DNA from 4 places in the Waltera sp. genome. Region 4 is predicted to be linked to each of the others. Evidence: predicted binding sites of a transcription regulator. Region 4 holds the regulator's gene; each other region holds the start of a gene.
The links. Region 4 encodes Rex, which represses fermentation and respiration genes when NADH is low (regulators of the CRP and FNR family bind a similar motif). Its sites were predicted from a motif close to ATTGTTAANTANTTAACAAT; they were not measured.
Positions count from the first base shown of each region.

Region 1 (7,935 bases), on a different contig from region 4:
AGCACGGATCACTTTTCCCTGTACGATGACCATATCCACATTTCGAAGCACCAGTAGATCTTCTAACGGATTCTTCTCCACCACGATCATATCCGCGCATTTGCCGGGTTCCAGTGTACCGGTGATATCTCCGATACCCGCCATCTCGGCGCCGCGGCAGGTTGCGGTATACAGTGCAAAAGCGTTGGATACTCCCACATACTTGTGGAAATAGTACAGCTCCCGCCAGAAATCGTACTGGGTGATCCAGGGGCATCCCACATCATTGCCCAGCACCACCGGAATATCATTGGCAATGGCTGCCTTCGCACAGTCGATAATACCTTCAAATACAACATTGCCATTAAACTGCTCCACTTCAGAGGCATTGGTAATGGATCGGTCAAACAATGCATAAGGAAGTGCTGGAGACAATGTGGTACACAAAAATGCATTATGTTCCTTGAAAAGTGAAATCATTTCTTCATCTGCTTTTGCACCATGTTCAATGGAATCCACCCCGTTTTTCAGAGCTGCCTTTACCCCCTCCGGAGATTCCACGTGGGCTGCCACCATATACCCCATGGTGTGGGCCTTGTCACAGACTGCCTTTACCATTTCAGGGGCCATCTTCAGTTCGCCGGGCACACCCTTTTCCTTCGCATCCAGCACGCCGCCGGTGATCATAAGTTTCACCAGATCCACCTTTTGTGCCTTCGAAGTCTCTAAGTGCTGCAGCGCTTCTTCCACGCTGTCTGCGGCGATAGCTACAGAGCCTGCCATATGTCCGCCGGGCACAGAGATTCCTTCATTGGCAGCCAGAATTCTGGGGCCGGGCTTTTTACCAGCGGCAATGTCGTCCCGCAGTCTGGTGTCAAAATCTCCCAGTCCACCCACAGTACGGATCGTAGTCACACCGCTGTACAGTTCGTCTTTTGCAAAACCGCAGACCATATTGTAGGCGATAGCCTTTGTCAGGCCATTGCTCATGATCTTTTTGACCAGTGCTTCATTGTCACGCTGTTTCTTCTGGGGCTTTCCGTTGCCTGCCAGATGGACATGCATGTTGATCAGCCCCGGCAGGATATATTTTCCCTGTAAGTCGATTTCTTCATATCCGGATGCTGTCAGATTCCTTTTCCCGGCTTCCTCCGCAGGCAGGATCTCTGTAATCCTCTCATTTTCCACCAGAATAACCTGCCCCTCCTGTACCTGCATGTCTTTTGTACCGTTTAATATTTTTCCATTGGTAAATACATATTTCATATAGTGTTTCCTGACTTTCCATGTGTCTCAGACCTTCAAAAACCTAAAACAGAAATCATAGCCTTATTCCATAGCCAAAAGCGAGTCATGCTATAATATAAAATTATACCTTATAAACACCCGACCAACCACATTCATTTTAATCTATCTGTCATAATCTACGTAAGAAAATGACATAACCCATCATTCCTGATGATAGTTTAGTGATAGAAAAAGGTGATACTTATTAAATTATATAACATAACAAAAGAGGATTCCATTGTTGGCTTTCAACAAAGAATCCTCTTTTTGCAAGGGTTTTGAGCCCTTATTTTTTGTGCAATTGTTCTATTACTTATAGTTTACGATCTGCCCAAAGTCAGCCTTGAGGGAAGCGCCGCCTACCAGACCACCGTCGATGTCTGCCTGTGCAAACAGCTCGGGAGCGCTGGAAGCAGATACGGATCCGCCGTACTGGATACGGATAGCTGCTGCGGTTGCATCATCATAGATCTCAGCGATGCACTCACGGATTGCCTTACATACTTCCTGTGCCTGCTCGGTAGTAGCTACCTTGCCAGTACCGATAGCCCAGATAGGCTCGTATGCGATGACAGCAGTTGCTGCCTGTGCAGCAGTTACGTTCAGGAATGCGATCTTGATCTGCTGACGGATGAAGTCGATGGTAACACCCTGCTCTCTCTGCGTCAGAGTCTCACCACAGCAGATGATGGGAGTAATGCCATGCTCGAAAGCCTTGAGAACCTTCTTATTCACGGTCTCGTCGGTCTCTGCAAAGTACTCTCTTCTCTCGGAGTGTCCGATGATCACATACTTCACGCCTGCATCATCCAGCATTGCGGGAGAAATCTCGCCGGTGAAAGCACCCTTCTCCTCGAAATACATATTCTCCGCACCAATCATGATATTGGAACCCTTTGCTGCCTCCATAGCGGGAATGATGTCGATTGCGGGAACGCACAGAAGTACGTCTACTTCATCATTTGCTACGAGGGGCTTTAATGTATTGATCAGCTCTACTGCCTGGCTGGGAGTCATATTCATCTTCCAGTTGCCGGCAATGATCTTCTTTCTTGCCATAATCATACACCTCTTCTTTTCTTATATTGTGTTTCCCACAGGATGCATCTGTGCCTGCAGGCAGGTTCGAATACATTCCGTGGGAAAGCTTTATTATTTCTATTTATTTGTCGTCTGCTGCTGCCACGCCGGGAAGCTCTTTGCCTTCCAGGAACTCCAGGGAAGCACCGCCACCGGTAGAAATATGGCTCATCTTGTCAGCGAAACCAAGCTGGTTAACAGCTGCTGCAGAGTCACCACCACCGATAATGGTAGTTGCATCGGTCTCAGCCAGAGCCTTAGCTACAGCGATGGTACCTGCTGCCAGGGTAGGATTCTCGAATACGCCCATAGGTCCGTTCCATACAACGGTCTTAGCAGTCTTAACAGCCTCAGCATACAGAGCTGCGGTCTTGGGTCCGATATCGCATCCCTCTCTGTCTGCGGGCATGTTGGTAACATCATATACCTGAACCTCAACAGGAGCATCGATCGGGTTAGGGAAATCAGCGATGGTTACGGAATCAACAGGCAGTAACAGCTTCTTGCCCAGCTTCTCAGCCTTTTCCATCATTTCCTTACAGTAGTCGATCTTGGTATCATCTACCAGAGACTTACCGATCTCATAGCCCTGAGCCTTTAAGAAGGTGTAAGCCATACCACCACCGATGATCAGGGTATCGCACTTCTCTAACAGGTTGGAGATAACATTCAGCTTGTCTGCAACCTTTGCACCGCCCAGAATAGCTACGAAAGGTCTTACGGGATCTTCTACAGCCTTACCTAAGAAGTTGATCTCCTTCTCCATCAGGTAACCTACTACGTTCTGACCACCCTTAGCGGTGATGAACTTGGTAACACCTGCTACGGAAGCATGTGCTCTGTGAGAAGAGCCGAATGCATCACATACATACAGATCAGCCAGGTCAGCCAGTTCTTTGCTGAATTCCTCACCGTTCTTGGTCTCTTCTGCGCCACGGAAACGGGTATTCTGAAGCAGAACAACGTCGCCTTCCTTCATGTTCTCAACAGCCTTGGTAGCTGCTTCGCCGGTTACATTGTAGTCAGCTACGAAAGTAACCTCTTTGCCCAGCTTCTCGGACAGTCTCTTGGCAACAGGTGCCAGAGATTCGCCTTCGTTGGGGCCATTCTTTACCTTACCCAGATGAGAGCAAAGAATTACCTTACCGCCATCGCCTATCAGCTTCTTGATGGTAGGCAGAGCTGCAACGATACGGGTATCGTCAGTGATCTCACCATTCTTTAAGGGAACGTTAAAGTCGCATCTTACCAGGACTCTCTTTCCCTTTGCGTTAATGTCATCTACAGATTTCTTATTTAATCCCATGGTATTAACCTCCAATTATTTTAGTATCTAAAAAGGGCCCGGTCCTTGTAAGACCGGACCCTGATAGGTCTTTACGCGTTAACGCCTGTCGGCTTATGCTAACTCGCTGAAGTACTTGATGGTACGAACCATCTGAGAGGTGTAGCTGTTCTCGTTATCATACCAGGATACAACCTGTACCTGAGTATTGCCATCTTCCATAGGAGCAACCATGGTCTGAGTTGCATCGAAGATGGAACCGTAGGTGCTGCCTACGATATCGGAAGATACGATCTCATCGGTGTTGTAACCGAAGGACTCGGTAGAAGCAGCCTTCATTGCTGCGTTGATCTCTTCCTTGGTTACAGCGCCCTTAACTACTGCTACCAGAATGGTGGTAGAACCGGTAGGGGTCGGAACACGCTGAGCGGAGCCGATCAGCTTGCCGTTCAGTTCGGGAATTACCAGGCCGATTGCCTTAGCTGCACCGGTAGAGTTGGGAACGATGTTGCAAGCGCCTGCACGGCTTCTTCTCAGATCGCCCTTTCTCTGAGGTCCGTCAAGGATCATCTGGTCACCGGTATAAGCGTGAACAGTGGTCATGATACCGCTCATGATAGGTCTGCAATCGTTCAGAGCCTTAGCCATAGGTGCTAAGCAGTTGGTGGTGCAGGAAGCTGCGGAGATAACGGTATCTTCGGGCTTCAGGGTCTTGTGGTTAACATTGTATACGATGGTAGGAAGGTCGTTACCTGCGGGAGCAGAAATAACAACTTTACGAGCACCGGCAGTGATATGTGCGGAAGCCTTCTCCTTAGAGGTGTAGAATCCGGTACACTCCAGAACTACATCAACCTTTAATTCACCCCAAGGAAGCTTGCTTGCGTCAGCCTCTTTGTAGATGGTGATGGTCTTGCCGTTAACGGTGATGCTGTCCTCGCCAGCCTCAACGGTGCTTGCATACTTGTAAACACCCTGAGAAGAATCATACTTCAACAGATGTGCCAGCATCTTAGGGCTGGTTAAATCGTTGATTGCTACTACTTCATATCCTTCTGCATCGAACATCTGTCTGAATGCAAGACGACCAATACGGCCAAAACCATTAATTGCTACTCTTACTGCCATTTTAGTTTCCTCCTAAAATTTTAATTTTATATCTTTTGGCTTTCCGTTATTCACAGATTGTCAAAATTTTATCAGCAAAGACATTTTACCTAATTCCTGATTATAATTCAAGATGTAAATGAAAAATATTTGTGATTTTGTGGTAAATTTTACAGTTTGTTTAGAAATGCTATGGTTTTTCCCTTCATTTTTGCTATAATAGGTTCGTATTATGATAACCAGAAAGGATGAAAAATATGTCTATCAAAGCAGATTGTCATCTTCACTCTTCTTTTTCGGGAGATTCCCAGGCTCCCATGCCGGAGATGATCGATAAAGGTCTCGCTCTGGGACTGGAGACCATGTGTTTTACCGAGCATAACGATTTTGATTATCCCCGCACCGAGGAAGGACCGGGAACGATCTTTTTACTAAATACGGATTCCTATCTGTACGACGTGCTCCGCTGCCGCGCGAAATATGAAGGGAAAATGCGGATCCTCTTCGGCGTGGAGCTGGGATTGCAGCCTCATCTGACTGACCGCAACGAAGATTTTATTTCCGCCTATGATTTTGATTTCGTCATCGGCTCCACTCATCTCTGCAAAGGAATGGATCCCTATTATCCGGAATATTTCGAGAAATTCTCCTCCGAGGAAGAAGCCATCCGGGCTTATTTTGCAGAGACACTGGAGAATCTGAAATGCCATGACGATTATGATGTATTGGGACATCTGGACTATATCGTCCGTGTGGCTCCCACCAAGGACAAGAACTATTCCTATGACAAATATAAGGATGCCATTGATCCGATCCTGGAGCTTTTAGTGCAGCAGGGAAAAGGTCTGGAACTGAACACCGGAAGCTTCCGCTACGGTCTCAGACAGCCTCATCCCTGTACCGATGTTCTGCGCCGCTATCATGAGCTGGGCGGTGAGATCATCACCGTAGGAACCGATGCCCACAAACCTCAGGATGTGGGATCCTATCTGGATCTTGCCTCCGAGATCCTGCAGCTGTGCGGTTTCAAATATTACACAATCTACGAAAAGCGCAGCCCGGAATATCACAAGCTGTAATTTTCTTTATTCCCTATCCTCCAAGCTGAATGTGTTCCTTCATCAGCTCGCGAAGCAACGCATCCGCTGTCCATGAGACATTATACGGTGTCACAATCGCCTTCAGGGCAACCGGTGGTAAGCCGGTTGCCTTATATTCTGCCAGGAATGCATCCACCTGTTGCGAATCCATTCCGGAAAACACCAGCATTTCCATTGCAAAATCAGGACCGTTATATATTTTTCCATTCTTATGAAAACCGCTGATTTCCGCCAGTGTTCCGATCTTCTGTCCATAGTCCCTGCGGTTCACCGCCGTCACATCCACACCTATTTTCTCCGCTGCCACACGCACAGCCCGGTCTTTTTGTGTACTCACGCCAAACAATAATATTTTTGCCATTATATTTCCTCACAGTCCATCACCCGGAAGCCGTTCTTTTCCAGCAATTGTGCAAATACTCCCTGTCCGGGGATGAGTTTACCGGTAAAGTTTCCATCATAAATCTGCTTTACGCCGCAGCTGGGGCTTCGTGACTGTAAGATTGCCAGATCGATGCCATTCTCTTTGGCGATCCGCAGAGCCTCCTCTGCGCCTTCCCGAAACTGCCTGTCCACATTTATGCCTTTACAGTTTATGACCTCGCCGCTCACGATCTCCGACGGATCCCTCGGGGTCGGAAGTCCTCCCAGCACCTCAGGACATACCGGGATCACCTCATGCCCTTCCAGATATTTTGCCACACACTCGCTGTAATTATTTTTCCCGTTATATTTACAGTTTTCGCCCAGCAGACAAGCACTGACCAGTATTTTCATCGTAATCTCCAGCTTTCCGTTATGATGTCTGTTACAGCAACGGCGCGATCAGCCGCATGATACACTGCCAGCCTCTCACTGCCATATTTTTCCTTCCATCCCGGTATTTATCGGTGACTTCCTCACTATCCTGTATCAGCTTATCAAAATCCGCCTCAATATCCCGGATGGCATCACAGCCGTGCATCCACACACCGTTTTCAAAATGATGATACAGGCTCCGGTAATCCATATTGATGGTACCGACGGTCGCCGTATCCTCATCGCAGAGCATCTGCTTCGCATGCAGGAAACCCGGGGTATATTCATAAACCCGCACACCCTGGCGCACCAGTCCGGAATAATAGGATCTGGTCACACCGTAGATTACTTTTTTATCCGGAATACCGGGGGTAAATACCCGTACATCCACGCCACGTTTTGCCGCCAGTCCCAGCTCTCTCGTCATCTCATCACTGATGATCAGATAAGGAGTTGCCACATAGAGGCGTTTTTTCGCTGTCTTGATCAGGTTCAGGTAGACATTCTCTCCCACCGGCTCTCCGTCCAGAGGAGAATCCGCATAGGGCTGTACATAGCCGGACGCCTTCTGCACATTTCCGTCTTCCACACCTTCCTGCGACGCCTTCAGATACTTTTCATAATCCGTGTCCGCCTGTCCCATAACATTCCACATTTCCAAGAACATCATGGTAAAGTTCTGTACCGCTCTGCCGGTCAGCTTCACTCCAGTATCCTTCCAGTAACCGTAAGGATGCGTGATATTGAAATACTCGTCCGCCAGGTTATATCCACCGGTGAATCCTACTTTTCCGTCGATGACCATGATCTTACGATGGTCGCGGTTATTCATGAAAATATTTAAAAAGGGCACTACATAGTTAAATACCCGGCACTGTACACCGATGGCATTCATGCGGTCTATAAAGCTTTTATCCAAAAAGCCGATACAGCCCACATCGTCGTACAGAATACGGACTTCCACGCCCTCGGCAGCCTTTCTTGCCAATACATCCTTCAGCCGTGCAAAAGCCTCTGCCTCCTCTATGGCATGATATTCCAGGAATATAAAGTGCTTTGCCTTCTCCAGCTCCTTAAGCTGTTCCTCGTATCCCAGATAAGCTTCCGGATAGAATTTCACAGCTGTCGTGTCATACACCGGATAATTACCATACTTCCAGATATAATGGCATTGATTTGCCAGCAGAGGATCTTCCTGCTCCAGCTGCTGCAATATGGTCTCATCCTGCACATTCAGAGGAATCAGTTGTGCATCCACATCCTCAAATTTCCGGATGATTTTATGCATAGCCTCTTTAT
Region 1 covers NZ_JBKVQF010000001.1:160,124-168,058, reverse strand. The annotation lists gene ACLTOH_RS00730 (amidohydrolase family protein) at 1-1,245, opposite strand, end outside; gene tpiA (triose-phosphate isomerase) at 1,576-2,325, opposite strand; gene ACLTOH_RS00720 (phosphoglycerate kinase) at 2,429-3,652, opposite strand; gene gap (type I glyceraldehyde-3-phosphate dehydrogenase) at 3,746-4,759, opposite strand; gene ACLTOH_RS00710 (histidinol-phosphatase HisJ family protein) at 4,996-5,817, shown strand; gene ACLTOH_RS00705 (DUF3783 domain-containing protein) at 5,831-6,199, opposite strand; gene ACLTOH_RS00700 (DUF523 domain-containing protein) at 6,199-6,615, opposite strand; gene cls (cardiolipin synthase) at 6,647-7,935, opposite strand, start outside.
Region 1: a site for Rex is predicted at 4,816-4,835, ahead of gap (type I glyceraldehyde-3-phosphate dehydrogenase). Genes of this name have one in related genera too.

Region 2 (7,935 bases), on a different contig from region 4:
TATGTGCAGGAGGGAGCAAAAGTCCGCAACCTTACGGTCACGGGGGAAGTATCTCCCTCTGGAAGTCAGGATCAGGTCGGCGGTATCGTCGGTGTGAACTATGGCAGCATTGAAAATTGTAAATTTACCGGAAATGTGGTCGGTGATACGGATGTCGGCGGTATTGCCGGAGTCAATGCCGAGAGCGGAGAGATCCGTCGGTGTGAATCCTCCGGAAATGTGATCGGCAATCATTCCGCAGGCGGTATTGTGGGCAACAACCACGGTATTCTGAATAACTGCAGCAACAATGGCAATATCAATACGTACAGCACGGAAGTGACTTATGATCTGGAAGATATCACCATGGACAATCTGGAGCAGATCAACAGTACCTCCAATGTGGCAGCTCATACGGACACCGGCGGAATCGCAGGTATTTCGGATGGTAAGATTTATTATTGCTCCAATTCCGGTGCCATCGGCTACCAGCACGTAGGCTACAATACCGGAGGTATCGTAGGCAGACTGCATCAGGGCTATCTGCAGAACTGCACCAACACCGGATATGTGCAGGGCAGAAAAGATGTGGGCGGTATCGTGGGTCAGATGGAGCCGTTCCTGGAAATCCAGTATCTCAGTGACAAGCTGAAGGAACTGGATACGGAGACAGACAAATTCCTGGATATGTTGGATGCCACCCAGAAAGATGTGAGCAGCTATAGCAAACAGGCATCCAGTATTGCCAAGAGTATCAGTTCGAACCTGAAAGATGCCAACAATGCGGGAAGTTCTCTGACCGGGACCGCTCATGATCTGTGGTATATTTACAATCAAGAGTTGAACGGCGTCAGCAACGATCTGAAAGTCCTGAATGACGATCTGAACAAGCAGGCGGATAATGACAAGAATAACGGCAACAGTCATGACGTTACCATCAGTGGAAATGATATTTGGAATGGTAACTGGGGTGGCGATGGCGATCATGACGTCAGTGGCGGAAACATTACCATCACCGTACCGGACGATACGGAGAGCTATAAATCGGCACTGAAAAAATTCGGAGAGAATGCCACCAAGCGTCTGGATAACATGACGAATGCTTCCACGGATCGCAGTGGCGGTATCAAAGATAATCTGGATACACTGAATGACAGGCTCGACAAGGCTTTTGACCAGTTGGGTCAGTTGGGGGATGTACTGGAAGCCGGGACAGACAGCACCAGTGCCCACATGGATGAGCTGATGGATCAGGCCAGAGTTCTGCGGAATCTGGTCAGCGAAATCCGGGATGATCTCTTCCGGTATGAAGGAATTTCTGTAGAAGATACTTCGGATGAGTCAGCCAGCAAGGAAGAGGTGAACCCCGGAGATCCCGATGCGGAGGATGACACCGCAGAACCGGAAGGAACCGAAGAAGCGCGCTATGATACTTCCAGCTTCCAGAAGGGAAAGGTCACCTTATGTGTGAACCGCGGTACGGTGGAAGCCGATACGAATGTGGGCGGTATCGTTGGACAGGTGGCAACGGAATACGATTTTGACCCTGAGGACGATATCACTTTAACCGGAACGGAGAGTTTCGATGTGGAGCAGACGGTCAAGGCAGTCATCAGAGACAGCCGCAACCTTGGAGACGTGACCGGTAAAAAAGACTATGTCGGCGGTGTGGTCGGTAAAGCAGAATATGGCGCAGTCATTTCCTGTGAGTCTTATGCACCCGTAGAGAGTACCGGAGGCAGCTATGTGGGAGGAATTGCCGGATCTGCCAGCTATGCGATCCGCAGCTGTTACAGCATGGGCAGGATCACCGGTAAAAATAATATCGGAGGTATTGCCGGAGAAGGCTGTGATATTTTCTACAGCTATGCGTACAATGATCTGGATATGTCCGGCGAAGGCCAGGGCAGCATTGCCGGAAAAGTCAGTGATGATGGAACTCTGTATGGCAACTATTATGTGGAAGGCGGAGCCGGTGGCGTAGACGGCATTGGTTATCAGGGCGGTGCTACCCCGTTGTCCTACCAGGAATTCTGCAGCAAAGACGTTCCGGACGCTTTCTCACAGTTTACCATTACCTTCCAGGCGGATGGTGTAGAAGTGGCTTCCTATAAATGCGGTTACGGGGATTATCTGTCGGCAGACCAGATTCCGGAAGTACCGGAGAAGGATGGCTATTACGGTGTGTGGCCGGATTATGATTTCAGTGATATTACCGGTAATAAAGTGCTGGAAGCAGAGTATGAGGAATGGACCGCATCCATTGCTTCCGCAGAGAAAAACGATAACAATAAGGCACTGGTTATGGCAGAAGGCAACTTCTATCCCAATGCAGCATTGCATCTGCAGGTAGAGGGAAATACTTATACAGTATCCATGACCAATTCCATGGAAGAGGATGCACCGGACTATACCGGAGAAGCAACCTTGCGTGTCTACTGTGAGGATGCGGATAACACTGTCATAGAGGTAGCACAGGATGGAGAGTACACGGAAGTGGAATCCACTGTGATCGGCAGCTATAGACAGTTTACCATGGAAGTGCCCGGCAGCTTCCGCACGGTAGAGGTCGAGGGCAGTCATACACTGCTGATCGTACTTTGCATCGTCGGTGGTGCAGTCGTGATCCTGTTGATCGTATTGTTAGGGAAAAAAGCGGCAAAACGCCGGAAGACGCGCAAGGCGGCAAAACGTGACCGGAAAGCCGGAAAAGCTGACGAGGACCAGAGCGGCACAAACGAAAGTGATTCAAAGGACAGCCCAGCAGAAGGTACTGATGTTACGGATGCAACAGAAGATGCCGGACAGACGGCTGACGCAGAGGAATAACAATGATTCAGGCAGTTTTATTTGACATGGACGGTACGCTGATCGATACCGAAAAATATTACCGTATTTTCTGGCCGAAGGCACTGGCAGCCTGTGGGTATACCATGACAGATGAGCAGGCACTTACGATGCGCAGTCTGGGACGCCCCTTTGCCCCCAGACAGCTCAAGGACTGGTACGGTGAAGATTTTGACTATTATGTGGTGCGTGACAAACGAAAAGAGATGATGGAAGAAACACTGGACCGGGATGGCATCAAATGCAAGCCCGGTGCCGTGGAGCTTCTGGAAGATCTGAAAAAAAGGCATATCACCGCAGCGGTTGCCACAGCGACGGATCTGGAGCGGACGGAAAAATATCTGGCACTGACAGGACTTCGGCCGTATTTTGAGAAACTGATCTCGGCCACTATGGTAGCGGAAGGTAAGCCATCCCCGGATATTTATCTCTATGCCTGCAAGCAGCTGGGACTGGCACCGGAAGAGTGCATGGCCGTGGAGGATTCTCCCAACGGAGTCATGAGTGCTTACCGCGCCGGCTGTAGGGTCGTGATGGTGCCGGATCAGACACAGCCAGATGAAAAATTAAAAAAATGTCTGTACGCCTGCGTACCGACCCTGGCAGATATCAGCCACCTCATTTAGAGGTGGCTATATTTGTCATAGTAGCTTGATTTTTGTATTCCAGTGTGTTATTATTTTAACGATTAGAGTGACTATTCGGAAGACAATGAAATCAAGCGGGACTGCTTTGTCATGCTTGCATGTAAAAAGCAGTTTTGCTTGATTTTAGGTGACTCGAATAGAGTCACCGCCACACATATGAGCAAAAATAGCTGCGCAGCAGCGAAAGCACGATTTATCGTGCGATTTTGCGAATAATGTGTGGAATGTATTCATACTTGGAGCCCACGAGGGGCGGAAAGGAATGGAAGAAAATGAATTTTGATGACATCGTAGCAAAAGTAAAAGAGTGTGGGAAGAAGACCGTCGCAGTCTCCGTTGCACAAGACAGTGCAGTACTGGAAGCTGTACATGAGGCCAAGAGACTGGGCATTGCAGATGCAATCCTGGTAGGTGATGAGGCAAAGATCCGTGAGATTGCAGCCGGACTGAATATGGACCTCTCCGATTATGAGATCATCAATGAGCCGGATATGATCGAAGCTTCCCTGAAAGCTGTAAAGCTGGCACATGACGGCCGTGCAGATATGTATATGAAGGGCCTGATCGACTCCAAGAACTTCTTAAAGAGCGTACTGAACAAAGAAGTAGGCCTTCGTACCGGTGGAACCCTGTCTCATGTATGTGTATTTGAGATTCCCGGCATTGACAGACTTCTGTTCCTGACCGATGTTGCATTCATGACCTATCCTACACTGGAGGAGAAGGTTCAGATCATCAAGAACACCATTCCGGTATGTAATGCCTGCGGCGTTGCAGAGCCTAAGGTAGCACCTTTAGCAGCAGTTGAGGTTGTAAATCCCAAGATGCCCGTTACCGTAGATGCGGCAGAACTGACTAAGATGTGCGAAGAAGGACAGATTCCCGGCTGTATCGTAGACGGCCCGCTGTCTCTTGACCTGGCGATCGATCCCGAGGCAGCCAAGCATAAGGGAGCTACCGACCGTAAGATCCAGGGTGATGCAGATGTATTGCTGTTCCCGGATATCCATGCCGGCAACCTTGTATACAAAGCAATCGTACATATGGTAAAAGTAAAGAACGGATGCATCCTGACCGGTACCAAGGTACCCGTAGTCCTGACCAGCCGTTCCGATACCTTCGAGACCAAGGTATACTCCCTGGCACTGGCTGCAGTTGTAGCAGAAGAGATGAAAAAGAATCAGAAATAAGCTATGGATATCGTGATCGAAGCCGCTGTGGAAGCTGCGGGAGAACTGCTGTCGGCAGGTATAGATGCTGTAGTGGACAAAGCGGTAAAGCATAAGAGCGAATATAAGAGTGAATATAGGAGGAAACACACAATGGCAATCAAGAGTCTGATCATCAACCCCGGTTCCACCTCCACCAAGATCGGTGTATTTGAGGATGAGAACTTATTATTTGAAGAAACCCTGAGACATTCTACCGAGGAGATCTCCAAATACGATACTATTTTCGAACAGAAGGATTTCCGTAAGAAGATCATTACCGATCTGCTGGCAGAGAAGAACTGCGATCTGAAGAGCTTCAACGTGATCGTAGGACGTGGCGGTCTGTTAAAGCCCATCCCCAGTGGTACCTATGCGGTAACCGATGATCTGCTGGAGGATTTAAAAGTAGGTGTACAGGGTCAGCATGCTTCTAACTTAGGCGGTATTCTGGCAAGAGAGATCGGTGATGAGATCGGCGTTCCCTCTTACATCGTAGACCCCGTTGTAGTAGATGAGCTGATGCCCATCGCAAGATATTCCGGTCTGGAAGAGATCCCCAGAGGAAGTATCTTCCATGCCCTGAACCAGAAGGCAGTTGCCAAGAGATATGCAAAAGAGGCCGGCAAGCCTTATGAGTCCTTACGTCTGGTAGTCGTGCACATGGGCGGCGGCGTATCCGTAGGCGCACATGAGGACGGCAAGGTTGTAGACGTATTCAGTGCATTTGACGGTGACGGTGCATTCTCTCCGGAGCGTGCAGGCGGTGTGCCTTGCGCAGCACTGGTAAAAATGTGCTTCTCCGGAAAATATACTGAGAAGGAGATCAGTGCAAAGCTGATCGGCAAGGGCGGCCTGAATTCTTACCTGGGTACCAACGATATGCGTGAAGTTACCAAGCGTGCCAATGAAGGCGATGCCAAGGCAGCGGAGGTGAAGCAGGCATTCCTGTTACAGGTAGCCAAAGACATCGGTGCTATGGCCTGTGTGCTGAACGGCAAGGTAGACCAGATCGTTATCACCGGAGGCATTGCATATGGTGAGGATGTAGTGGCTAAGCTGAAAGAGAGATGCGGCTGGATCGCTCCTGTGACCGTATATCCTGGTGAGGACGAGCTGTTAGCTCTGGCTCAGGGCGCTCTGCGTGTCATGAACGGCGAAGAACAGGTGAAGCAGTACTAATTTAGAGTAAAAATATAGAACTCCCGGTGGAATGATTCCATCGGGAGTTTTTTACTTTAGGGAATAGACTTTCTGTCAGCATTATGATTTTAACTAAAAATCAGCTTTGACAGAATCCCCAGTACCAGCATGTGTACCGGATAAAAGGCATAGCAGGCAAGCTGGATCTTACGGTTATGCGCGCCCTGGCGTCCATGGTAGCACCACAGAAGCGGCAGACACAACAGCGCCAGTCCCTGTTCTGAAATCTCGAAGGCATGACCGAAAAGCTGTAATGGAATCTGCATTCCTGCCAACAGCATGACATTGATCCAGTAGAGCCCGGCAAACTGTCCGGCAAGCTGCCACCAATTTTTCCCATGGAAGAGATAGAATACGATAACAGTCAGAACGCCTTCTCCGTAATAGTCGAACATGAGGAGGGTTGCCAGCACGTAGCCCACTGCAGATAGCAGCAGGATCGACGGAATCCACAGCCAGACCGGACATTTTTTCCGTAGGGTATCTATTGCCCAGATACACAGGAAGCCTGTGAGCAGTGTCCAGATCACGTTCTGATGAAACGGGTAGAATAACAGCCCACTGTACATCAGATTGATGGGAAGCTCAGAAAGAATGGCCAGAAGAAGCAGGCGCATGCAATATTTTTTCCTATCATGGGTATGGAAGAAGCCTTCCACCAGGAAAAAGGCGAACATGGGAAATGCCAGTCTGCCGATGCCGGTCAGCCACCAAGCATCTCCGGCGAGGGTAGCCCACAGGTGATCACAGAACATGAACGCCATAGCGAGGATATGCAGCGTCAGAGCACTGAGATCCGGTGGGAAAATAGAACAATGGGATACTTTGTTTTGCAAAATAAAACTCCTTTCAAAATTCCTTACGGAAGGATATAGTTGCATTATATCTTGTTTATGCGCTATAGTAAATATATCTGTGAAAGAGTATATGAAATTCCAATGATGGCCTACCCGGCATTTATATGCCGCAAAGCCTGTCGGGCGCACAGATATTGACAGAAAAACAAAATGCAGCACAGGAGGAATACAATGCGTCGTAACGATCGTGAGATTACAGAATTTTCGGAAATGACAGATGTCATGAAGAGGTGTGATGTGTGCAGACTTGCACTGAATGATGAGGATGGCTATCCGTATCTTCTGCCGTTGAATTTCGGAATGGAAGAGACGGACGGCAGAGTGACACTCTATTTTCACGGGGCAAAAGAAGGAAAAAAATATGACTTGATCCGTAAGGATGTCAGGGCAAGCTTCGAGATGGATTGCTCCCACAGACTGGTGCTGTCGGAGAAAGAAGATGGCTGCCAGTGCACCATGGAATACGAGAGCGTGATCGGTCAGGGAACTATAGAGATCCTGTCGGATGCGGAAAAACAGAAAGCATTGAATCTTCTGATGAAGCAGTACTATCCTGACAGAACGGAGAATTTCGTATTCCGACCGGAAGTCGTAGCCATGACGGAGATATTCTGCCTGAAAGTGGAGCATATGACGGGGAAGAAACGTTTCAAAATGTCGTAGAAGATATCTTCTATTGATATCCCTACGGGATAGGGCAGCAGGAAAATAGAGATAAAATAGAGAGGATGAGGGACAATTATGTATACAGACGGACAGATCTATATGGGCCTGGCAGATGGTCAGCGTGTGAATATGCCGCTGAATATGAGTAACCGCCATGGACTGATCGCAGGAGCCAGCGGCACCGGCAAGACGATCACTATGAGGGCTATGGCAGAATCTTTTTCAGATGCGGGAGTGCCGGTATTTTTGTGTGATGTGAAGGGGGATGTCTCCGGAATTGCCACAGCCGGTGTGGCTTCGGAATCCATGGACAGGAGGATTGATAAATTCGGTATCCGCAACAGTTTTTCCTATAAGGCTTATCCGGTCTGCTTCTGGGACATCTATCAGGAGGGCGGCCATCCGGTGAGAGCCACCATCTCCGATATGGGACCGGAGCTTTTATCTCGTATTCTGGGGCTCACCGCTGCGCAGGAAGGTGTATTGAATATTGTCTTCCGGATCGCGGATGACAAGGGACTTTTATTG
Region 2 covers NZ_JBKVQF010000039.1:2,004-9,938, reverse strand. The annotation lists gene ACLTOH_RS14810 (GLUG motif-containing protein) at 1-2,808, shown strand, start outside; gene ACLTOH_RS14805 (HAD family phosphatase) at 2,811-3,452, shown strand; gene ptb (phosphate butyryltransferase) at 3,746-4,663, shown strand; gene buk (butyrate kinase) at 4,796-5,863, shown strand; gene ACLTOH_RS14790 (TraX family protein) at 5,953-6,720, opposite strand; gene ACLTOH_RS14785 (pyridoxamine 5'-phosphate oxidase family protein) at 6,913-7,404, shown strand; gene ACLTOH_RS14780 (helicase HerA-like domain-containing protein) at 7,483-7,935, shown strand, end outside.
Region 2: a site for Rex is predicted at 3,496-3,515, ahead of ptb (phosphate butyryltransferase). Genes of this name have one in related genera too.

Region 3 (7,935 bases), on a different contig from region 4:
GGCAGCCGTGGGCATGTATCTGCTCTGCATGACCGAGTCCCTGCGTCTCGGAGCCGGAGATATCATGGTATTTTTATGTGCCATTGCATTTGCCATACAGATCATGACCGTTGACCATTATGCAGCAAGAATTGACGGAGCTGTGGTATCCTGTATCCAGTTCACGGTCTGTGGAGTGGTCTGCTGCATCGGAGCACTCATCTGGGGACAGCCCACCTTCGGTCAGCTGCAGGAAGGCCTGGGAGCCCTGTTATATGCCGGTGTTTTAAGCTGTGGTGTGGGTTATACCTTACAGATCGTGGGCCAGAAAGGACTGAATCCTACGGTGGCGGCACTGATCATGAGCCTGGAATCCGTCATTGCCACGATCTCCGGATGGATCGCCTATAAGATCGGATTTCTGACTACTGATCAGACACTGACAGCCAGGCAGATCGCAGGCTGCGTTATCGTATTTGCGGCGGTGATCCTGGTACAGCTTCCGCCGGAATGGTTTCGTTTTGGCAAAAAGAATGCATAAATAAAGAATGCATAATTTTAAGAAAAAGTGCAGAGACTGTCCTTAAACAGATAGTAAGGGGGGAAATGCAGAGAATGGATTATATCAATGCTTTCTGGGTGGGCGGCCTGATCTGTGCTTTGGTGCAGATATTAATGGAAAAAACGAAGATGATGCCGGGACGCATCATGGTGCTTCTGGTGGTCACCGGTGCGGTCATCAGTGCCCTTGGCTGGTATGAACCGTTTCAGGATTATGCGGGAGCAGGAGCCAGTGTACCGTTATTGGGCTTTGGAAATGTATTAATGAAGGGCGTGAAAGAAGCGGTGCAGGAACAGGGATTTTTAGGACTGTTTGCCGGAGGATTCAAGGCTGGAGCCGTGGGAACCTCCGCAGCGCTGATCCTCGGTTATCTGGCGAGCCTGCTCAGCAAACCGAAGATGAAGGAGTGACCGTCAGGAACCGCTCCTACGAATGATTCGAAGAACTGGGGATACCCCGGAGAGCGGGATCAGAGTTCTTCGTAGGAGATCCCCTTCAGATCCAGATATTTTTTCAGTGCCTTGTCCCAGGCGGTGTCGGCACTTTTGTCCATGGTGAAGGTCTGGTAGGCGCACCCGGTGGTGAGAACCGTTTTTTCCCCGTCGTAGCGGATGTTCAGCACCAGTGCCCGGATGACGTCAGGGTCCACCTGGGCTTTTTCCAGCATGGAGGCTGCCTTATCGGGCTGCATATGAAGTACGAATTTAAAATACAAAGGAGTGTGTTTTCCCTTGATGAGGTCAAAGCACAGTCCTTTTATTTTGCTCCAGGATTGCAGATCCCAGGGGATGCAGTCTTCCCCCCGTTCGTCCGCGGGATAGAAGTCCTTGTTGATATGCCCGTCGATCGTCACGGTGAGAGCCGTACTGACGGTGGCTTCTTCCAACAGGAAAGGATCGAAAGTATCCGCTACCAGCAGGTGGTTCATAAAATTTTTCATGGATGTAATCTGTAATGCGATCATAGGGACTCCTTATATGTTTGTGAGAAGAACTCTGTGAGGAGCTTCGGTCGAAACGGAACAATCCTACCCTCTATTCGCATATCGTGGGATTATCATCCCACTTTTATGCTCATATCGGGGCGGGTCCTAAGGTCTTTCACCCACTTATGAGCAAGCTCATATGGGCTTAGACCTTTTGACCCTGGCATCATATAATATGCTGGCTATATAGAAATAGTATATACGAAGTCCGCCGAAAAGGGAATATGAATATTTTGTATAAAGGCTTTACGAACGGAATGTTTCGTGTTATTATAAGTAGTATTAAAAACTACATAGTATGGTTTTAAAAAATGAAAATAATTGTAACTATTCAGTGCCGCATTCGCAGAATGACTCTTTCGGAGACATAATTTTGAATAGCTGCAATCAATCATATGGAGATAGATAATATGAGTTATAAAATTGTAGTAGACAGCTGTTGTGAATTGCCGGAAGAATATTTGCAGGATCCCCGGTTCGAGATCGTGCCCCTGGGACTGGAAGTGGGAGATTACCAGATTCAGGATGATGAGAATTTTGATCAGGCGGAATTCCTGAAAAAGGTGGCAGAGTGTCCGAAATGTCCCAAGTCGGCATGCCCTTCCCCAGAGCGTTTCAGGGAAGCCTACCACACAGAAGCAGAGCATGTGTATGTGATCACTTTATCCTCCCACCTCAGCGGAAGCTACAACAGTGCGGTGCTTGGTATGAATCTGTATCGGGAAAAATACGGGAAGAAGCAGATCCACGTCATCGATTCCGAGTCCGCCAGCTGTGGTGAGACCCAGATCGTGAAGAAACTGGTAGAACTGGAAGAGCAGGGTCTTTCCTTCGAAGAAATCGTGAAGCAGATCGAAGAGTTCCGCAGCAATGTGCATACCTATTTTGTACTGGATAATCTGGAGACGCTGCGCAAGAACGGCAGACTGACCGGTGTGAAAGCACTGGTGGCATCCACGCTGAACATCAAGCCGATCATGGCCGGAGACAAGGGCAGTATCGTGCAGAGAGGCCAGAGCGTCGGCATGAAGAAAGCACTCCGAAGAATGGCGGAGATCGTTCTGGAAGAGGCAGGGGATACGAAGGAACGTTTCCTGATGATCACCCACTGCAATGCTCCTGACCGCGCCGAGACCATGAAGAAGCTTCTTATGGAAAAGGCAGAGTTCAAAGGATGCCTGATCATGGACACCCGCGGTGTCAGCAGCATGTACGCCAACGATGGCGGCGTGATCGTGACGGTGTAAAAAGATTAATATCATAGGCAATATAGCTCCGGCGGATTAGCCTGTCATTTTTTGTTTCTGACAGCCTGTTCCGCCTGGGCTATTTTTTTCATAAAAAGCAAATATAGAGGGCATTTTATGAAAAACAGAATTTGAGAGAGCGGTGCCATGAATCTGGCAAAATAAGAAATTGAAATGTAAGAGCTTACATACACGTCAGACAAACATCCTCATGCATATTCCACAAAAAGATAGATAAAAAATTAACTTTCCTAAAAACTATTGATAGTTTTTATTATTTAAGATACAATTGCACATATACAAAAATCAGTAGCCGACAAGAAACGGCTATTTTTTAAAAAATAAAATGTAAGCACTTACACGGCGCAACAGGCAGCCAGCTCAGGTGGCCAATGCCATAGTACGTGTCAGTAAAACACCGCACCCGCAGACGGAGAGCAGCACGCCATAGCCGTGGCCGGCGGCGCCCGTGGCGCAGGGCATAAAAGTAACGCAGGCATCAGCCCGCAGAATGGAGAAGATTATGAGCCGATTGAAGATAGCTACCCCGAATAAAGCACAGCTTACGGTGGAACGCCTGTACAAAGATCTGGAGAGAAGAATTATCGCCAGCCCGCCCGGATTATGTCCGGTGGACCTGCAGCTTTCTTTTCTGAAAATGTGTCATGCCCAGACCTGTGGTAAATGTGTGCCCTGCCGTGTGGGACTGGGGCAGTTGCAGAACCTGATGGAGGATGTATTGGCAGGCAAAGCCACCCTGAAGACACTGGATCTGATCCGGGATACCGCTTCCGACATTGTGGACTCCGCTGACTGTGCCATCGGTTACGAGGCGGCCCATATGGTACTGGCCGGACTGGAAGGCTTCCGTGAGGATTATGTCTACCACATTGAACATGGCGGAAAATGTTCCTGCCATATTACCCAGCCGGTTCCCTGTGTGGCTCTGTGCCCCGCAGGTGTGGATATCCCCGGTTACATAGCACTGGTGAAGGAAGAACGTTATGCGGATGCCGTGAAGCTGATCCGCAAGGACAATCCTTTCCCCACCGCCTGTGCCCTGATCTGTGAGCATCCCTGTGAGGCAAGATGCCGCCGCAACATGATCGACAGTGCCATCAATATCCGCGGCCTGAAGCGTATGGCAGTGGACAATGCCAGAGCCAACACGGTTCCCGTGCCTGAGAAAGCGGAGAGCACCGGTAAAAAAGTAGCAATCATCGGCGGAGGCCCCGGCGGACTGTCTGCGGCATATTATCTGGAGCTAATGGGACACCATGCCGTGGTATTTGAGGAAAAGAGCAAGCTGGGCGGTATGCTGCGCTACGGAATTCCCAACTATCGCTTCCCGAGAGAACGCTTACAGGAGGACATTGACACTATTCTGTCCACCGGAGTGGAAGTGAAATTGAACACCAGAGTCGGCAACGGCGAAGGTGAGATTTCTTATAATAAGCTGCACGAAGAATACGATGCAGTCTATATTGCCATCGGTGCCCATACGGATAAAAAGATCGGTATCGAGGGAGAGGATGCCAACGGTGTCATGTCTGCAGTGGAAATGCTGCGCCGCATCGGTGACGATGACATGCCGGACTTCAAGGACAAGACCGTAGTCGTAGTCGGCGGCGGTAACGTAGCCATGGACTGTACCCGTTCCGCCATTCGTCTGGGTGCGAAAAAGGTGGGAATTGCCTACCGCAGAAGACAGACCGATATGACGGCGCTTCCTGAAGAAGTGGAAGGCGCCATCGCAGAGGGCGCAGAGCTTTACAGCCTGAAAGCACCTCACAAGATCGAAGCCGACGAGAACGGCAATGTGACGGCTCTGTGGGTAGAACCGCAGATCATCGGCCCCATCGATGCCTGGGGACGAGCCCGTCCGATCCAGGCGGATGTGCCTCTCCTTCGAATCCCCTGTGATATCGTCGTGGTGGCCATCGGTCAGGGTATCGAGACCCGCCATTTCGAGGAGGCGGGTATCTCCGTAAAACGAGGCACCATTACTGCCATGAGTGACAGTGAAGTCAAGGATGTCCACGGTGTATTTGCCGGTGGTGACTGTGTGACCGGTCCGGCTACCGTCATCCGTGCCATTGCCGCCGGAAAAGTAGCAGCAGCCAATATCGATGAATATTTGGGTTACCACCATGTAGTACCCTGTGATGTGGAGATCCCGCCGGTATCCTACGAGGACAAGGAACCTTGCGGACGGATCCAGCTGAGTGAAAAGGAAGCAGGAGAGCGCAAGACGAATTTCGATGCATTTGAATGCGGCATGACGAAGCAGGAAGCCTGCCAGGAAGCGGGCAGATGTTTACGCTGCGATAAATACGGCTACGGAAGCTTAAAGGGCGGCCGAGCTGCCATCTGGTAAAAAGAGGAGCAAACAATGGGCGAGAAAATGATAAACCTTACAATAGACGGCGTGCAGCTGCAGGTCCCGGAGGGAACCAGCGTCATGAGCGCGGCAGCAGGCGTGGGAATCGAAGTACCGCATCTGTGCTTTTTAAAAGACATCAATGAGATCAGTGCCTGCAAGGTCTGTGTGGTGGAAGTGCAGGGAAAAAGCAAGCTGATCACAGCCTGCAACAGCCCGGTGGAAGAGGGAATGGTAGTGTATACCAATTCTCCGAAGGTACGCCGTGTGCGCAAGACAAATGTGGAACTGATCCTGTCCCAGCATGATTGTCACTGTGCCACCTGTGTCAGAAGCCGTAACTGTAATTTACAGCAGATTTCCAACGATCTGGGAATTCTGGAAGTACCTTTTACCGAGGAAGTTCCCGAGACACCCTGGGATCATTCTTTCCCTCTGATCCGGGATTCCAGAAAATGTATTAAATGTATGCGCTGTGTACAGATCTGCGATAAAGTCCAGGCCATGCATGTCTGGGATGTACAGAACACCGGATCCCGTACCACAGTAGATGTGGCGGATAATAAGACCATCGATTGCTCCGACTGTACACTGTGTGGACAGTGTATTACCCATTGTCCTACCGGAGCATTGCGGGAACGAGACGATACATACAAGGCTTTCGAGGCACTGGCGGATCCCGAGAAGGTCACAGTAGTCCAGGTGGCACCGGCGGTAAGAACCGCATGGGGCGAGGAACTGGGACTGAATGCGGAGGAAGCTTCCGAGGGCAAAATGGTGGCAGCGCTGAAGCGCATTGGTTTTGACTATGTATTTGATACCAACTTCGCAGCGGATCTGACGATTATGGAAGAGGGAAACGAACTGCTGGATCGGCTGGACAATTCCCGGAAATATGCATGGCCCATGTTTACCTCCTGCTGTCCCGGCTGGGTAAGCTTCGTGTCCAAGAAGTATCCGGAGTATCTGCGGAATTTGTCCACGGCAAAATCCCCCCAGCAGATGTTCGGTGCCATGGCGAAGACTTATTTTGCACAGAAGAAAGGGATTGATCCCAATAATATCTGCTGTATCTCCATCATGCCCTGCGTATCCAAGAAGAGAGAGGCTTCTCTTTCTTATATGAAGAGCGCCGGAGCCGGACAGGATGTGGATATTGTACTGACCACAAGAGAATTCGTGCGGATGATCCGTGCCGAGCATATCAATACCCGGTTCTTAAAGGAGCAGGCTTTTGATTCTCCTCTGGGAGAAAGCACCGGTGCCGGAGTGATCTTCGGTGTCACCGGCGGTGTCATGGAGGCAGCACTTCGTACCGCATATGCAGTAGTGGAAGGCAAGAATCCGGAAGCAGATGCTTTCCGGGCAGTCCGGGGAAGAGACGGCAGAAGAGAAGCAGACTTCACACTGGGAGATCAGATCTTACATACCTGTACTGTCAGCGGACTGGCCAATGCGGAGAAGCTGATGGAGGACATTAAGGCAGGAAGGGTATCCTATGATTTCGTGGAAGTCATGGCATGCCCCGGTGGTTGTGTCGGAGGCGGCGGACAGCCCATCCACGACGGATGCGAATTCGCGGAGCGGCGCGGAGGCACCCTGTACCGTCTGGACAGTGAGAGAAAGCTTCGCTTCTCCCATGAGAACCCCGAGGTACAGAAGGCCTACGAAGAGTTCCTGGGCAAGCCCCTCAGCCACACCGCCCATAAGCTTTTGCATTCCGAACACGTGAACGAACTGTACTTTGAAACACATAACTACTTGTAATACCAGGTGACCGATTCAGCCGCAGGGCATGCTTGCATGCGCCTGCGGCTGAATCAGGGAACCGCCCAAACATGAGGAAGAAGCGATTTGCGAAGCAAATCAGCGGAATCCGAATGTTTGCAGAATTGCGAAAGCTGCACGGCAGCGGAGCAATTCGTGGGTATTACAATGTATGGGCATACCTGCATGCGCCTGCGGCTGAATCAGGGAACCGCCCAAACATGAGGAAGAAGCGATTTGCGAAGCAAATCAGCGGAATCCGAATGTTTGCAGAATTGCGGAAGCTGCACGGCAGCGGAGCAATTCGTGGGTATTACAATGTATGGGCATGCTTGCATGCGCCTGCGGCGGAATCCGAATGTTTGCAAGACCCTATTGACATTTTTTCACACAGGGTCTATACTGTGTATAGTTTAAAGATGATTACTAGAGTAAGAGTGGACGCGCGCCACTCTTTCTTGTTGTTGTAACGACAGCTCATATCAGTAAAGGAGGGCCTACATGTCCAAACGAGAGGACTACGAAAACAGAACCGAAGAACTGCTGACGCCCATCGCAGAAGTAAGTCAGGTGGAGATCTACGATGTGGAGTATGTAAAAGAAGGCAGTGACTACTATCTGAGAGCTTACATCGACAAGCCGGAAGGTGTGAACATTCTGGATTGCGAGAATGTCAGCAGAGCATTATCCGAAGCTCTGGACAAGGCTGATTTCATTCCGGATGCTTACATTCTGGAAGTCAGTAGCCCGGGACTGGGTAGAACGCTGAAAAAGGATAAGCATTTGCAGAAGAGCATCGGTGAAGAAGTAGAGATCAAGCTGTTCAAGCCCATTGACAAATGCAAAGAGTTTTCTGGCATTCTGGAGAGCTTCAATGCAGATAACATTACGATCACGGAAGACGGCAACCCGAGAACTTTTGCCAGAGCAGACATTGCCCTGATCCGTCTTGCATTAGATTTTTGATACTATTCAGAGCCAAAGGGCGAAGGAATAGTTATAGCTTGTAGAATAA
Region 3 covers NZ_JBKVQF010000015.1:25,953-33,887, reverse strand. The annotation lists gene ACLTOH_RS09585 (DMT family transporter) at 1-520, shown strand, start outside; gene ACLTOH_RS09580 (SpoVA/SpoVAEb family sporulation membrane protein) at 595-951, shown strand; gene ACLTOH_RS09575 (DUF5721 family protein) at 1,011-1,505, opposite strand; gene ACLTOH_RS09570 (DegV family protein) at 1,937-2,773, shown strand; gene ACLTOH_RS09565 (NAD(P)-binding protein) at 3,297-5,150, shown strand; gene ACLTOH_RS09560 (NADH-dependent [FeFe] hydrogenase, group A6) at 5,178-6,920, shown strand; gene rimP (ribosome maturation factor RimP) at 7,422-7,886, shown strand.
Region 3: a site for Rex is predicted at 3,004-3,023, ahead of ACLTOH_RS09565 (NAD(P)-binding protein). Genes of this name have one in related genera too.

Region 4 (7,935 bases):
CTGGGGCATTTCCAGAATCGCCGCACTGTTGGAACAATGCTTTACCGGAATCTCCAGTCCCAGTTCCGACTGTATTCTATCAATAAAATTCTGAAACAGTTCCAGCTGATGGTTGGCAGAAGTCTTATCCGCTTCATCCGATTTTGCAAAGTGGGTAAAGATACCTTCCACTTCCAGTCCGGGATGTTCCATGACAAATTTTACAAAATCCAGCCCTTCGTCATCCGGAGTGATACCGATCCTTCCCATGCCGGTATCCACTTTGATATGCACTTTGGCTTTCTTACCGGCCTTTGCTGCGGCCTCTGCCAGTTCTTCCACGGTATCCCTGCGATACACTGCCGGGCGGATCTCTTCCCGGATCATTTCCTCATAACAATAAGGAAAAGTATATCCCAGGATCAGGATCGGTTTCTTCACACCGGCTTCCCTGAGGACATGTGCCTCCTCGTAGGTAGCTGCCGCATAGCCGAACATAAAATCCACATCCTCCAGCATTCTGGCAATGGGAACACCGCCGTGTCCGTAACCGTCCGTCTTTATGACCGCCAGTATCTTCGTCTCCGGGGCAATATTTTCCTTCATATGGATCATATTCTCCCAAATGGCATCCAGATCTATTTCCGCCCATACCCGTTGGTAGGAATTCATCTTTTCCTGTAGTTTGCTTATCATTTCTTCACACTTTCTTTCTCATCATAGTCTTTCATCAGGCAATCCGCAATATCTCCCGCCATTACCCCATACTCCGTATGGAGCTTTGCCGCCAGCTCACCGGCTCTGCCATGGAGATACACACCGTTCACAGCTGCATCACTTGCATTCATACCCTGAGCTAAAAGTCCCAGGATCACACCCGTCAGGACATCTCCGCTGCCCGCAGTGGCCATACCGCTGTTGCCTGTAGTATTCAGATAAAATTCTCCCTGTTCTTTACATACAATCGTTCTTGCATCCTTGGCAACCGCCACACCGTGAAACCGTTCTGCCAGTTCTCTGCCACACTCCGGAAGCTCCTTCTTGCATTCCGGGATGGTCTTCGCAAGCAGTCTGGACAATTCTCCCACATGTGGAGTCAGAATGATAATTCTGCCTTCTGCCCCCTGGGTACGCAGCTTCTCTGCCAATTCCTTACCGTTTTCTTCCGCCAGAAGATTCAGTGCATCCGCATCCATCACTAATGGTTTTCTGCTCTTTTCCACTACTTTTTTCAGGCATTCCCGTGCCTGTTCCTCTCTGCCGATGCCGGGACCGACAGCAATAACATCCGCCCATTCCATGCTCTCGGACAGCTGTCTGCAGGATCCGTACAAAGCCTCCGGAATTCCCTGCTGTAAGATCTGCCGGTTCTCCTCTGCGGTGATTACTTTTACCATACCGGCTCCGGTACGATACGCCGCTCTTGCCGCCAGGATTGCTGCTCCGGCCATGCCGTTGCTCCCAGCCACCAGCAAAGCTTTGCCGAAGGTTCCCTTATTCCCGGAGGATGTTCTGTCCGGCAGATGCTGTTCACAGCTGTCATAAGTATACATCTCCGGGCTCTGTCCCAGAAAGCTCTCCGGTCCGATCCCCACATTTGCAATGTGTACCTGCCCGGCATAATCGGTTCCCGGATACATTACAAGGCCTCTCTTGCAGAAACCAAAAGTAATCGTTGCATCTGCCAGGAAAGCACAACCAAGCACCCGTCCGGTGTCCGAGCAGATCCCACTGGGAACATCCAGTGCCAGCTTAAATCCTTCCGCCACATTCATCTCTTCTACGGCTTCCGCATAGATGCCTTCCACCGGGCGGCTCAATCCTACACCGAACAAGGCATCTACAATCACATTATATTCATCTGCCTGCGTATTACTGTCTGTCTTCACCGGAAAATGTTGCAGGGTCTGCCACTGGCTCTTCCATTGCTCTGTGGCTTTCTCCGGATCTCCCACAAGTCGTACCGCTACCGTATAACCGTCCGCCGCAAGAAGTCTCGCCAAAGCCAGACCGTCTCCTCCGTTATTTCCCATACCAGCAAAAATGAGCACTTTTGTCCGTTCCTTCACGGCATCAAAGCGCTCTTTCAGAAAATCCTCCGCAGCCAGAGCCGCTCTTTCCATCAGAACCGGCCCCGGGATGCCGAGGTACTCTATGGTATTTTTATCGTATTGCTTCATTTCCTGTGCAGTTACCAGATATCTCATACTATTTTTGCTCCGGATTATATTTCATGTCAAACAGATTGACCACTTCTGCACCAAAAATATCATGCATGTAGTTGTAGATCTCCTGATTCTGCTGTTCCATCTGCTGTTTTTCGATCAGACGTTTTTTCAGTTCGATACGGATCGCACCCACCCACTCCGCAGTCTCTTTGATCTGTTTGTCATTATCCTTCATAATATCATAGCAGCAGTCCATAGTAAACATCATAAGCTGAAGATTTATTCTTTCGATCTCTCTGGGGATATCTTTTAACTCATCTTCGTATGCTTCCAGCTTCTCATTGCATTCCTCGATCAGGCGCTTATGATCCTCGATCTGTTTGTTCAGCTTACTGTTTTCGCCCTGCTGTTCCGCCTCATCCACCATAGGAACGATTTCTTTCATCAGCTTCTTTTTCAGATTCCGGATATCCTTCGACTCGGTATTGAGCTTACCTTGTCGTTTCAACAGCTGATTCAGGGCATCTTCCGTTTCTTTTAGCGGAACGGAACCGGTCTTATTCAACAACCGATACCATTTATTATCCAGGGTGAGTACGGGCAGATGCTTTCCCGTCAATGCATTTTTGAAAGCAGCCTGTCGGTCCTGTGCATTTTCTTCTGCGTTACCGTTGCCCATAATATCACTCCTTTGATGCCTTACTTCATGTTGTATTATTTCTCGGTGCGCTGAAATTCATAAAAGCGGCTGCTTCGCATCCGTCATCGCCTTGCGACTTTTCCTTTTATTCATTTTCAGACACTCCGCCTATGAAATAAGCAATCATACGCTTGCTTATTTCATGTCTGAACTGTAACGGTTAATATTATAGGATAGCTTCATTAAGCTGTCGGACAGATGCACGTTCTCCACCTGAATTCCCTCGGGAACATTCAGATCCACATGAGCGAAATTCCAGATAGCACGGATCCCGTTAGCCACCAGCTTATCTGCCACTTCCACAGCACTGGTCTTGGGAATCGTCAGTACAGCGATATCGATGTCCTTCTCCCGGATAAAGGATTCCAGCTGATCCATGGGCATGACCTTCACACCGCGGACATCCTTACCCACTAGTTCCGGGTTCGCATCGAACATTCCCTTGAAGATAAATCCACGACGCTCGAAGTTCATATAATTGCCCAGCGCTCTTCCCAGATTGCCGGCTCCAATGATGACGAAATTATGCTGCTTATCCAGTCCTAAGATCTTACCGATCTCACGATACAGAGATTCTACATTATATCCATAGCCCTGCTGGCCGAAACCGCCGAAATTATTAAAATCCTGACGTATCTGGGATGCGGTCACCTTCATCAGTCCGGAAAGTTCCTGCGAAGAGATGCGTTCCACACCTTCATCCTTCAATTCCCCCAAATATCGAAAGTATCTGGGCAGTCTGCCAATCACAGCCTGTGAAATTTCTTTTACTTCCAATACTTTCACCTCCGTTTTTTTTAGTATACACCATATGTTAAAAACTTGTCAATGAATTGACAGGTTTTCTTCTTTTCGTTACAATGAAATTTAAAAAGCCCGGTCTCCGTGGGCTGGAAATAAAGGATACTTACTACCATGATATTATCTTGTCAGAATATTTCAAAAGCATTTGTAGAAAATCAGGTATTGAAAAATGTCTCTTTTCATATAGAGGATCATGAAAAAGCTGCCATCGTGGGCATCAACGGTGCCGGGAAAACGACACTGCTCCGCATCATCGTAGGGGAAATGACTCCCGATGACGGGCAGGTGGTTCTGGCGAGGGACAAGACCCTGGGATACCTTGCACAGAACAGCACTGTGGACACCTCTCACACCATTTACGAGGAACTGTTATCTGTCAAGGCGGATCTGCTGCGCCTGGAGGAAAAGATCCGGGAATGCGAAAACAATATGAAGCATGCCGAAGGAGATGCGCTGGAAGACCTGATGAAGCAGTACACCTCTCTCACCCATGCTTTCGAGACCGGCGGCGGCTATCTCTACCGCAGTGAGCTGGTCGGTGTGTTAAAGGGACTGGGATTTACCGAAGATGAATTCTCCAAGCCGGTTGCCACACTCTCCGGCGGTCAGAAGACCCGTGTGGCGTTAGGACGGCTTCTGTTACAGAACCCTGATCTCATCATCCTGGACGAGCCGACGAACCACTTAGATATGAATTCCATCGCCTGGCTGGAGACTTATCTGTTGAATTACAAGGGAGCCGTTCTCATCGTCTCCCACGACCGGTATTTTCTGGACCGGATCGCCGGGAAAGTCATCGAGATCGACCAGTCCAAGGCTACAACCTTTATGGGCAATTACTCCGATTATGCCGTAAAAAAGGAACAGCTGCGCGTTGCTGCCTGGAATGCCTATATGAACCAGCAGCGTGAGATCAAACATCAGGAAGAGGTCATCGAAAAATTAAAATCCTTCAACCGGGAAAAGTCCATCAAACGGGCGGAAAGCCGTGAGAAAATGCTGGACAAGATCGAGGTCATCGAAAAACCCTCCGAGGTCCGCACGGATATGAAGCTGACACTGACGCCCCGGATCTTAAGTGGCAATGATGTGCTGACTGTGGAGCATCTGTCCAAAAGCTTTGATTCCCATAAGCTTTTTACCGATGTTAATTTCGAGATCAAGCGCGGCGAACACGTGGCGATCATCGGTGATAATGGCAGCGGCAAGACCACTCTGCTTAAGATCTTAAATGGTCTCGTTCCTGCCGATCAGGGCACCTTCCGATTAGGTTCCAATGTGGAGATCGGCTATTACGATCAGGAGCATCATGTCCTGCACAGTGACAAGACATTGTTCGAAGAGATCTCCGACGATTATCCCTACCTGAACAATACCCAGATCCGCAATGTGCTGGCGGCTTTCCTCTTCACCGGGGAGGATGTTTTCAAGCGTATCAGTGATCTGAGTGGCGGCGAGCGCGGTCGTGTATCTCTCGCCAAGCTGGTACTCTCCAACGCAAACTTCCTCATCCTGGATGAGCCGACGAACCACTTAGATATCATGTCCAAGGAGATTCTGGAGGATGCCCTGAACGGTTACGAAGGAACGATATTGTATGTCTCCCATGACCGTTACTTTATCAACCGTACCGCCCACAGGATCCTGGATCTGACAGAGGGACAATTCGTAAATTATGTTGGAAATTATGACTATTATCTCGAAAAGCACGACACCGTGATGGCTGCAATAGAAGCCAGTGTTCCACAGAGTGCTGACGCAGATAACACAGTTGCCGCTAAGGTTGCAGAATCCGAAGTCAAATTGGACTGGAAAGCCCAGAAGGAAGAACAGGCGAGACTCCGCAAGAAAGAAAACGACCTGAAAAAATGCGAAGAACAGATTGCCGAGCTGGAAGCCCGCATCTCCGAGATCGACACCGAAATGTCCGATCCCGCCATCGGCACCCAGGTGGCAAAATTGCAGGAACTGTCCAAAGAGCAGGCCGCCTGCCAGGAGCAGCTGGAAAAATTATATGAACAGTGGGAAGAACTGGCAGAGTAAATTGAGAGTTAGTGAAATACATTGGCAAAATCCACGAACTCCCGGAGCATGCGATACACATGTCTCGATGTAAGGTCTCCGGATGTGAATTTTCTACGAAAAGTGATGAGTAGTTCTCGTCATGACGGGGCCGCCTACAGTCGACATCCATGTCGACAATCGGCTGACGCGGACATCGTGTCCGCTTTCCCCCTGCCTTTCAGCACTTTTCTAGAAAATATCAACATCCTCCGACAAACATCTTCGACATGGCACCGCATACGCCGGGAGTTCTGCGTTTTGGAAAGCTTTCAAAAAAACCAGTAGCCCCGGCTGGGTATAAGAATAAGCAGTGCCGTAAGCAGACGTCGGTACCATAGCGTCCCAAGGGACGCATTGCGGTCGTATTGTGACCGCTTATGTACCGCTACGCTCTGCGACAGGAGCGCATCGTACTAAAGTACGAGCGTGCCGCGTTTCTTATACCCTGCCAAGGGCTACGAGGATATTTCGCTAACTTTCAATTTACAGCAGGCTGTCCAGTGTCTCTCTGATAGCCTTGATGAAGTCAAGGCTGTTGAGGATCACGGGATGCTCACAGGTAGAGATCAGGGACAGGCTCTTGGTCATCCTGCCATCTTCGATGGTCTTGATGCATGCCTGCTCCAGCTTGTCTGCGAAGTTGCACAGCTCGGGGATCTGATCCAGTTCACCGCGCTTTCTGAGAGCTCCGGTCCATGCGTAGATGGTAGCGATGGAGTTGGTGGAGGTCTCTTCGCCCTTTAAGTGCTTGTAGTAATGACGCTGTACGGTTCCGTGAGCAGCCTCGTACTCATAGACGCCGCTGGGAGATACCAGAACGGAGGTCATCATGGATAGATCGCCGTAAGCGGTAGCTACCATATCGGACATTACATCACCATCATAGTTCTTGCAGGCCCAGATGAATCCGCCCTCAGAACGGATGACACGGGCTACGGCATCATCGATCAGGGTATAGAAATATGTAATGCCCAGTTCCTCGAATTTTGCCTTGTACTCGTTATCATAGATCTCCTGGAAAATATCCTTGAAGGTATGATCGTATTTTTTGGAAATGGTGTCCTTGGTGGAGAACCACAGATCCTGCTTCGTATCTACGGCATAGCTGAAGCATGCTCTTGCAAAGCTCTCGATAGACTTATTCGTATTGTGGATACCCTGAATGATACCTGCTCCATCAAAATTATGGATCAGTTCACGGGTCTCGGTGCCGTCTGCTGCAGTAAATACCAGTTCTGCCTTACCGGGGCCGGGTACCTTGATCTCAGTATTTTTATACACATCGCCGTAAGCATGACGGGCAATGGTAATGGGCTTGGTCCAGTTCTTGACATAAGGAACGATACCCTTTACCAGAATCGGTGCACGGAATACAGTACCGTCTAAGATCGCACGGATGGTTCCGTTGGGACTCTTCCACATTTCCTTCAGATTATACTCTGTCATTCTGGCAGCGTTGGGGGTAATGGTCGCACATTTTACAGCAACGCCGTACTTCAATGTGGCATTGGCAGAATCCACGGTTACCTGATCATCGGTCTCATTACGATGCTCCAGTCCAAGATCATAGTACTCTGTCTTCAGATCGATGTAAGGCAGTAACAGTTCATCCTTGATCATCTGCCAGAGGATTCTGGTCATTTCGTCTCCGTCCATCTCTACGAGAGGGGTTGTCATTTTGATCTTTTCCATAATGATTTCCTTTCCGGTATTTATTCTTTTACTTTGCAATAGCTATCCAGAACCACATTGTCAAAATCGCTTCTGCAAAGCTTCACCGAATAGCATGCCTGCATGTTATTTGCTCATGTGGTTACTTCGCCCATTGGCTCTGAATAATTACATTATAATTACATTCTACAGTAATTTTCACAGACAGGCAACCTATTCCTGCGGCTTATCCTGCTGTGCATAGGCCTCGTTCAGACCGTTTTTCACCATGTTGTCATAGGCGTTGATCATGTGCTGGTGTGCCAGTTGCTCTGCCAGATCGGCATTGCCTGCCTTGATGGCCTCCATGATCTGCTCATGCTCTTCATTGGATTTGGGGCCGCGGTTGGCACTGGCCAATGTTTTCTTGCGGACACGCAGGACATACTGATGGAAGTCCTTCAGCTGATGCTCCAGCATCTTGCTGTCACATGCCTCATACAGAATATCATGGAAACGATTATCTAACTCCGCCAGCTGCTCCAGATGCCCCTTCTGGGCATGGAACTT
Region 4 covers NZ_JBKVQF010000002.1:29,048-36,982, forward strand. The annotation lists gene alr (alanine racemase) at 1-651, opposite strand, end outside; gene ACLTOH_RS01200 (NAD(P)H-hydrate dehydratase) at 672-2,186, opposite strand; gene ACLTOH_RS01205 (hypothetical protein) at 2,188-2,826, opposite strand; gene ACLTOH_RS01210 (redox-sensing transcriptional repressor Rex) at 2,983-3,624, opposite strand; gene ACLTOH_RS01215 (ABC-F family ATP-binding cassette domain-containing protein) at 3,763-5,694, shown strand; gene ACLTOH_RS01220 (NADP-dependent isocitrate dehydrogenase) at 6,199-7,407, opposite strand; gene ACLTOH_RS01225 (GntR family transcriptional regulator) at 7,600-7,935, opposite strand, start outside.